Regions from separate parts of the Rhizobium sp. BG4 genome, predicted to be linked through region 2. Evidence: predicted binding sites of a transcription regulator. Region 2 holds the regulator's gene; each other region holds the start of a gene.

Region 1 (3,123 bases), 280 kb from region 2:
CGGTGCTCTCCATCCTGAAGGGGGCCGACTTCACGCTGCATAGCGGCGAGATCGTCGCTCTGGTTGCGCCCTCGGGCACCGGCAAGTCGACGCTGCTCCATCTGGCGGGTCTCCTGGAACATCCTGATGACGGTGAGGTCAGCATCAACGGCCATGCCTGCAACGGACTGTCCGACGATAAGCGCACGGCGATCCGCCGCAGCGAGATCGGCTTCGTCTACCAGTTCCATCATCTGCTGCCCGAGTTCTCGGCCCAGGAAAACATCATGATGCCGCAGATGATCTCGGGCCTGCCGCGCAAGGAAGCTGCCGAGCGTGCCAAGCAGCTGCTCGACTACATGCGCATCGGCCATCGCGGTGCCCATCGCCCGGGCGAGCTCTCCGGCGGCGAGCAACAGCGCGTGGCGATCGCCCGCGCCGTTGCCAATGCGCCGAGCCTGCTGCTCGCCGACGAGCCGACCGGCAATCTCGATCCGGAAACCGCCAACTACGTCTTCGACGCCCTGGAGGCGCTGGTGCGCCAGTCCGGTTTGGCGGCCCTGATCGCCACGCATAATCACGAGCTTGCCAGCCGCATGGACCGCCGGGTGACGATCAGCGACGGCAAGGTCGTCGACTTCTGAGCCTCAGAGCCGGATCAGGCCGCCGCGGTAGTCGAGTTCATAGGCGCGCCTTTCCTCGACGATGATCATTTCCATGCCACGGAAATGTGCGCAGTCGCCCTCGCTGTTGTCGATATAGAAGCCGAAGGCGTGGTCGAATTCCATGCCGCCGAGGAATCGCTTCTTTTCGGAATACATCGACGACAGGGCCGCCTTGATGACGGCGCCGGCGCGGCTGCCGTCGATCAGCCCGGGCTCGATGATGTGGCCGAAATAGTTCATCGCCCAGATGGGCTCGCCATTCAGCCAGACCGTCTCCTGGCCGCAAAAATCCGTTCCGCCGAAATAGCTGTCGAGATAGCGCCATTCGCCACGCTCGTAGCCGATGTCATGCGACCCCGGACGGCAGGATGGGCGGGGACTGCCGCCACCCACGTAAGTCCTCGATTTCGCCTCGACGATGAAGTCATTGAGCAAGGTGAGATACATGGCGCGCCTCCTGCGAGCGTTGTCGCAGACGCGTGGCCTTCTGTAAAGAACAAATGCAGAACATAACGGTTGCCGCCGGCAGGGAGATGTGGGCGAACGCCCCCGGACGCACGTTAACCAAACGGAAAAGATTCCTGTTGACGAAAGAACAAGAGTGGAACAAACTAAAAACATAACGAGTAAAGGAGAGCCAAATGACTGACATGATCCGTGACGTCGCAGCATTCACCTCCATCGCAATGTTCGTTGCCAGCTTCTCGCTGATCCTGATGGCAATGTAATTTTTCAGGGGACCGCATGGCTGCCATGCGGTTCAAGACGGGGTCTTCTTCTGGACATCTCCACGGCCACGACCGACAATGGCGCCGATTCATACGGGCGATTGAAGGGACGTGTCATGGCGGAAGCAGAGAGCGGATTTATCGGCGGGACGCCGGGCTTCGTTCATCTGCGCGTGCACTCGGCCTATTCACTGCTCGAGGGCGCGCTGCCGCTGAAAAAGGTTCTTTACAAGGCTGCGGGCGATAGCCAGCCGGCGATCGCCATCACCGATACGAACAACCTGTTCGTCGCGCTTGAATTCTCGCAAAAAGCCATGGACGAGGGCCTTCAGCCGATCATCGGCTGCCAGCTGTCGATCGACATGGAAGACGGCCTGGAAATCGAGAAGCGCGGCGGCCAGCAGATGATGGGTAAGCTCCCGTCGATCGTCGTCCTTGCCGCCAGCGATGATGGCTACGAGCGTCTCGTCGATCTCGTCAGCCGCGCCTATCTCGGTGGCGAGGACGGGCAGGCGATCCACATTCGCTCGTCCTGGCTGGAAGAGGCGGGCACAGAAGGCCTGATCGCGCTGACGGGTTCGCTCAGCGGCCCGGTCGATATGGCCCTCAAGCAGGGGCACCTGGCGCCGGCCGTATCGCGGCTGCTGACGCTGAAGTCACTGTTCGGTGACCGGCTCTATGTCGAGCTGCAGCGCCACGGCACTTACGACAAGCGCCATGAGCAGAAGATCATCGGTCTCGCCTACGAGCACGACCTGCCGCTGGTCGCCACCAACGAGGCCTTCTTCCCGACGCGCGACGACTACGACGCGCATGACGCGCTGATGGCGGTTGCCCATAACGCCATCGTTTCCGACGACAGCCGCTTCCGCCTGACGCCGGACCATTACCTGAAGAGCCGCGCCGAGATGGCGAAGCTCTTTGCCGATTTGCCGGAGGCGCTTGAGAACACGATCGAGATTGCCCGGCGCTGCTCCTTCGTCCTGAAGACCCGCAAGCCGATCCTGCCGCGCTTCACCGGCGCCACCGCCGATCCCGAGGAAGCCGAGCGCGCCGAGGCGCTGGAGCTTCGCCGCCAGGCGGAGGAGGGGCTCGATATGCGCCTCGCGACGCTCGGCATGTCGGCAGGCTACGAAGAGAAGGATTACCGCGAGCGGCTGGAATTCGAGCTCAGCGTCATCGAGCGCATGAAGTTCCCCGGCTACTTCCTGATCGTTGCGGACTTCATCAAATGGGCCAAGCAGCATGACATTCCCGTCGGCCCGGGCCGTGGTTCGGGTGCGGGTTCGCTGGTCGCCTATGCGCTGACCATCACCGACGTCGATCCCCTGCGCTTCTCGCTGCTCTTCGAACGCTTCCTCAATCCGGAACGCGTCTCGATGCCGGACTTCGATATCGACTTCTGCCAGGATCGCCGCGAAGAGGTGATCCGTTACGTGCAGAAGAAATACGGTCGCGAGCAGGTGGCGCAGATCATCACTTTCGGTTCGCTGCAGGCCCGCGCCGCCCTGCGCGACGTCGGCCGCGTGCTCGAAATGCCCTATGGCCAGGTCGACAAGATCTGCAAGATGGTGCCCAACAACCCGGCCAATCCGACGCCTCTGCACAAGGCGATCGAGGAAGATCCGAAGTTCCAGGAAGAGGCCGACAAGGAGCCGGTTGTCGCTCGTCTCCTTGATATCGCCCAGAAGATCGAGGGTCTCTACCGCCACGCCTCCACGCACGCCGCCGGTATCGTCATCGGCGACCGC
Region 2 (3,123 bases):
GCCGGCATTGGAAAAGGTAACGCGGCCAGCGCCTTCGCCGACGGCGACTTCTGCATTGGTGTTGCTCATTGGGTCTCCTCGAAGGCGAAGATCGCGCCTTGTCCCGGCGCCGGCTTCACCAATAGACGATTGTTCATATTCACGTAGGTGATCCCGTTAGCAGCCAAATGCGCCGCTGTCACGGCCAGATCAGCGACTGTAAAGACGATTGCCCGCGCCCGCAGGCCGTTATCGGTGCCAAGCGGCTCGACATCGAAATAGGCCTCCATCCCTTCTTCGGAATAGATGGCGATCCGGACATTACTGAGGGCGAAGGAAAGGCCGAAGGCGGCCTCACCGGGCGCAACGCCGCCACTTGCCGTCTGCAACAGCGACGCGAAGGCGTCGGGTTCCTCCGCGCTGAGGGCAATCTCGACAATGCCGAGAACGCCGTTGGCATGAGTCTCCAGCACCTTGCGATCGGCCGGAAAGGCGTTGATCCGCTGGCAGGCGAAAAAGAAGACATCGGGCGCCCTCAGATCGGCGGCAAAGGCGAGCTTGAAGGCGCCGGTCGCCTGCGTTCCATCGGGCATGACGATCGGGCGCGAGAACTCCACCATGTCACCGCCGCTCAGCTGCGCGCCATCATAGGCGGCCCTGTCCGCATCGGCATCGTCAGTGCCGAAGACGACTGCCGAGAAGCCATCATCGCCGCAGCGGAAGCGGAAGGCCTGGTCGCGGGCGACAAAGCTGTTGCCCTTGGCGGCGGCGGCATCGCACTCCGCCTGGCTCGCGATGCCGAGCGGCTCCAGATAAGTCTTGTCGGCGAGGAAGACGCAGGCATTCTCCGTTCCGAACGGATGACGGCCATTGGCGGCGACGGTGAAACCGAGACGGCCGAGTCGCTCGCGGGCGACATCGATGTGGGTGACGGGCAGTACCAGATGATCGAGCGGATGCGTCATGGCGGTTCCCTCCGGTGAAGCCGGCAGAGATTTGCACGCCGCGCCGGGCAAAGCGCAAGCGCGGATAACCAATCCGGCAAAGAAACTTTCAAAAATGACGAAAAATGACGGGAAGTTTTACCAATATTTAGGCACTTGCGGAACACATATGGAACATATAGTGTCCGTTCTGGCTTTGTTTCACGAATCTGGGGAAAGACTTCGATGCTGACGCGCAAACAACAGGAGCTTCTCCTCTTCATTCACGAGCGGATGAAGGAGTCCGGCGTACCGCCGTCCTTCGACGAAATGAAGGATGCGCTCGACCTCGCCTCTAAGTCGGGCATTCATCGCCTGATCACAGCGCTCGAAGAGCGCGGCTTCATTCGCCGCCTACCGAACCGCGCCCGCGCACTGGAAGTCATCAAGCTGCCCGAGGCCTACAGCCCCAGCATCCAGCCGCGCCGCGGCTTCTCGCCAAGCGTCATCGAAGGCAGCCTCGGCAAGCCGCAGCCCGTTGCGCCGCCGAAGCCGGCGAACGAAGACAATAGCAGCTCGATCTCGGTTCCCGTCATGGGCCGCATCGCCGCCGGTGTGCCGATTTCTGCGATCCAGCAGAACACCCACGACATCACCGTTCCCGCCGATATGCTCGGAAACGGTGAGCACTATGCGCTTGAGGTCAAGGGCGACTCGATGATCGAGGCCGGCATCTTCGACGGCGACACCGTCATCATCCGCAATACCAATACCGCCAATGCCGGCGATATCGTCGTCGCCCTTGTCGACGATGAAGAAGCGACGCTGAAGCGGTTCCGCCGCAAGGGCGCATCAATCGCACTCGAAGCTGCCAATCCGGCCTACGAGACCCGTATCTTCGGGCCTGATCGCGTCAAGGTTCAGGGCAAGCTTGTCGGCCTTATCCGCCGCTATCACTGACTGGCCCTTCATCGCCATCGAAAGTGCCGCTGCGCCAGTCATAGGCGCGGTGGCGGGTCCAGGGGCGGTCGAGATCCTCGAAGGATGCGGTGACCGCTGCAGCGCCTCCATCGAAGCGCAACTCGACAGAGCCTGTCTTTCTTAAGGTAGCGCCGGTAAAAAGCAGTGCGCCAGAGCGGCAGCTTTCGAGCCGCAGGCGCACCGGTGTGACGACGATATCGGATGCATCGCAGGCGGGGCCGAGGTAAGCGGCATTGTCGATGACCGTCAGCACCGAGCCGTTCTCCAGCTTTGCCGTGCACCAGGCTTTCTTTACGCAGGAAAACCGCTCTTCCCTGGCATTGGCCGTGATTGCGCTCTGCGCTTCCTGCTGTTGCGCTGGTGTCAGCCTTAATCTTTCGCCCGGCGGCGCGGGACCGATGCCGATGTGATGAAGATCGGCTCGCGATGGCTGTCCAGCACCAGAGCCCGTTTCCACTGATCGAAGATGAAACCCGGCGGGCGCTCGCGATTGGTGGCGATTGCGCTGGAACCGATGATCCCCGCCATGCTGCCGTCCTCAGCAATGACGATCTTCGGTGGGGGCTTCTCGGGAAGCATGACGACCACAAGCGTCGACAGGGCCATGATTGCCGTGCCGATGTGCCTCAGCCGGGTGCGCAGCAGGGTCAATAGCAGGAAGCCCGCGACCGCAGCCGGGAAATACCAGGCAGGCAACCGGCCGACGCCGATATCACCGCCCCAGGACGAGACGGTCTTGGCGATCGCGATCACCAGATCGAGACCGAAGCCGACCACCTGCCAGGCCCAGGCATCCAGCCCGAACGGCATCAACAGCATCGCAAGCAGCCCGGCCGGCATGATGACGAAGGAGATGACGGGCATGGCGGCGAGATTGGCAGGCAGGCCATAGGCCGTCAGCCGGTGAAAATGCTCGATCGAGAACAGCGCCGTCGAGAAACCGCCGATGACGGAGGTGAGCAGGATGCCGCCGAAGAAGCCGGCCGCCGATGACATGAGCCTGACCGCCCGCAATTTCGCAAATGGCTTGTCGCGCGCCGGCCGCTCCTTCCAGAGCGCATAGCCGGCGACCAGCGCCAGCGTCGCGGCAAAGGACATCTGAAAGCTCGGCCCCATGATTTCCGAGGGCGAGATGGCGATGATGATCAGTGCCGAAAGCGCCACATTGCGCAAACTGATCGACGGCCGGTCGAAGAACACCGCCGTCAGCATGATCGCCATCATGATGAAGGCGCGCTCG
Region 3 (3,123 bases), on a different replicon from region 2:
CGATATTTATGGTTCCTGACTCGGAGACCCGACCCGACAAAAAAGACCCGTAACATGCTTGTCGAAAAGGCCAAAGCGCTCGGCTACGATGTCGACATGCTGCGGTGGACGCAGCATTAGAAGCATTGTGGATGCTCGCCGCTCTGAGGGGCGCGTCATCTAAACTAGCTGCAACTGATCCGTCCGGAGGTCATCTGCCCTTTCGAGAGAGGATAGCGTCACCCCCAGCAATCGTATGCCTTGCGGCAGCGGAAAGATTGACTTCAAGAGCGAGGCGACGGCCTCGTCGATTTCGCCGGCAGACAGGAAAGACCGCTCGACTGTCCTTGCGCGCGTGATCTGCGTGAAGTCAGCATATTTCACCTTCAGCGTCACGGTTTTTGCCCTGATCGAGTTGGTCTCGCAATAGCGCCAGACCTTGGCGATGAGCGGGCGCACGCCCTCGAGCGCCGGGTCATAGCTGTGAATGTCCTGCGCGAAAGTATCCTCGGCGCCGACCGATTTGCGGATCCTGTCCGGCTTGACGCGGCGCTCATCGATGCCGCGGGCAATGCCGTAAAAGTATGGACCAGCTTTCCCGAAATGATCGGTCAGGAACTGCAGCGACTGCGCCTTGAGGTCGGCGCCGGTCTGGATTCCGAGGCGGTGCATCTTCTCGGCGGTCGCCGGCCCGACGCCGTGGAATTTCTTCACGGCCAGCCCTTCGACAAAGGCAGGGCCGTTCTTCGGCGTGATGACGGCCTGCCCGTTCGGCTTGTTGAGGTCGGAGGCCATTTTGGCGAGAAACTTGTTGTAGGAGATTCCGGCTGAAGCATTCAGCCCGGTAACGGCCTTGATCCTTGCGCGGATCTCCAGCGCGATCTCGGTCGCGATCGGCATATCCTTGAGGTTTTCGGTCACATCGAGATAGGCCTCGTCGAGCGACAGAGGCTCGATCAGCGGCGTGTATTCGGCAAAGATCTCGCGGATCTGCTGCGAGACGGCGCGATAGACCTCGAAGCGGGGCGTCACAAAAATCAGGTCAGGGCATTTGCGAGCGGCCGTGACCGAAGGCATCGCCGAGTGGACACCGAATTTTCGTGCTTCATAGCTAGCAGCCGCAACCACGCCTCGGGCGGCTGCACCACCGACGGCGAGCGGCTTGCCACGCAGTTCCGGATTATCGCGCTGTTCCACTGACGCGTAAAACGCATCCATGTCGACATGGATGATCTTTCTAATCGTCGAAGCTGCCGTCACATCCATTGGTGCGGCCTCAGGTGAAGTTCGAAGTGTGCCGGTTCATGTCTATTTCATCTATCTAAATGAATAGAACAAAGTAAGAACTTTTTTAGCTGGAGTCAAATAGCTGTGGCGATCCGTTGCCTCGGCTAGCGCCCTGCCAGCCCATCCTGTGTTCATTTTTTCTGAAGACACCTCCCGGAGTGCGGGACGGCCGGACTGCCGCGACTGCTGCCGAGCATCCCTGCAGGCCAGGACGAGCGGGGCACCTGACCTGCGATGGACAACCTGCGCTGATCGCGCAGGCGGCGATTGAGCGACAGCCGGGGGCAAGAGGATCGAGCTGCGACCGAGTACGCTTTGTTTTCTCCTTTGCCATCTCAATTTTTTGGCTGGACGGCAGCTCCGATATAGACGGCGTGCCTTTCCGGATTGGCCGAACTTGAAATCCGGATTGGACGAAGATATCTTCCGGATCAGACGAATAGTTACGGTTAGTTCCAAAGGGGCCAATATTTGATCAGCAACAACAAGGCCGACCTGCTGTTTCCCAGAGGTGCGTCTCAACGCGTGGCCATAGCCATGACAGATACGCCGGTCGTCCTCGTGAATGGACCCCGACAATGCGGCAAGACCACTCTGGTACGATCTCTCCTCAAGACAGACCGGCCGTATTTCACGCTGGATGACGACACGACGCTCGCATCGGCAAAGACCGATCCGGTCGGCTTTATCAGGCAAATCGATACTGCAATCCTCGACGAAGTGCAGCGGGCTCCCGAACTGTTGCGCGCCATCAAAAGCGCCGTCGACAACGACCGACGTCCCGGCCGATTTCTTTTGACAGGATCCGCCAACATCCTTGCGCTTCCGACCGTCTCGGAAAGCCTTGCCGGCAGGATGGAGGTTGTGACCCTGCTGCCCCTGGGCCAGGCAGAAGTCCTGAGAGGGAAGGGCAATTTCCTCGACAAGGCATTTGCCGGAGAGCTTACGGCGCCTGGGAGCGTTATTGTCGGGTCTGACCTGATCGAACACGTCCTCACTGGCGGATATCCGGAGATGATCGCACGCCCCGATCCTCGCCGTCGTTCTGCTTGGGCAAGAGAATATATCCGAGCGATTGTCGAGCGCGACGTTAGCGAAATCGCCGATGTCGAGCGTCTCGACCAGATGCCTCAGCTACTTCGCGCACTCGCACATCACTCGGGACAGCTCTTGAATTTCGCGCAGCTGGCAGGACAAATCGGTCTCGATGATAAAACCGCGCGTCGCTATATCGGCATCTTCGAGAACCTGTTTCTGGTGCGCAGGATCGAGCCATGGTTCCGCAATCCACTGAAGCGTCTCGTGAAGACGCCGAAGCTGTTCTTCCTGGATAGCGGACTTCTTGCCGCATTAACGGGATTGACCCAGGATCGTATTGCAAGAGACCGCTCGGCCTTCGGTGCCCTGCTCGAAACCTTCGTTGCCAATGAGATTCTCAGGCTCGCCACATGGAGCGATGCTCGACCGACCTTCCATCATTATCGTGACAAAGATCAGGACGAGGTCGATATTATTCTGGAAGATGAGAGCGGCGATATCATCGGGCTTGAGGTAAAGGCTGCGGCGACGGTCACAGCGCCGGATTTCAAGGGCCTCCGGAAAGTTGCGGCTGCCACCGGAAGCGCCTTCAAGGCAGGATGGGTTCTTTACGACGGGGACAAGATCCTACCCTTTGGTGATAGACTGGCGGCGGTCCCGCTTTCCTGCCTCTGGGGCGAGTGATTTCGGAAACAGCCCATCGCTTGCGGGAATGCTCACACAAAAAAGGTCGATTCAACGCAGAGCTGCATGCTGCGGCGGCGCCGTGTGGCTTTCCGTAGCGAAGGCGCGGCTTCCGTGCGTGCTAACTCGTAAAGC

What was found. Region 2 encodes LexA, which represses DNA repair genes until DNA is damaged. Its sites were predicted from a motif close to TGTTCNNNNTGTGTTCNG; they were not measured.
Region 1: dnaE (DNA polymerase III subunit alpha) is a predicted target of LexA. The motif match lies at 1,236-1,253, and genes of this name have one in related genera.
Region 3: dinB (DNA polymerase IV) is a predicted target of LexA. The motif match lies at 1,310-1,327, and genes of this name have one in related genera.

Annotation. Positions count from the first base shown of each region.
Region 1 is NZ_CP044125.1:342,253-345,375, reverse strand. Features, by position in the region: gene F2982_RS01895 (ABC transporter ATP-binding protein) at 1-623, shown strand, start outside; gene F2982_RS01890 (DUF5680 domain-containing protein) at 627-1,091, opposite strand; gene dnaE (DNA polymerase III subunit alpha) at 1,489-3,123, shown strand, end outside.
Region 2 is NZ_CP044125.1:59,847-62,969, forward strand. Features, by position in the region: gene kdsA (3-deoxy-8-phosphooctulonate synthase) at 1-69, opposite strand, end outside; gene F2982_RS00325 (VOC family protein) at 66-944, opposite strand; gene lexA (transcriptional repressor LexA) at 1,149-1,862, shown strand; partial or broken gene F2982_RS00335 (ComEC/Rec2 family competence protein) at 1,843-3,123, opposite strand, start outside.
Region 3 is NZ_CP044127.1:141,003-144,125, forward strand. Features, by position in the region: partial or broken gene F2982_RS28325 (lipocalin family protein) at 1-120, shown strand, start outside; gene dinB (DNA polymerase IV) at 160-1,245, opposite strand; gene F2982_RS28335 (ATP-binding protein) at 1,804-2,988, shown strand.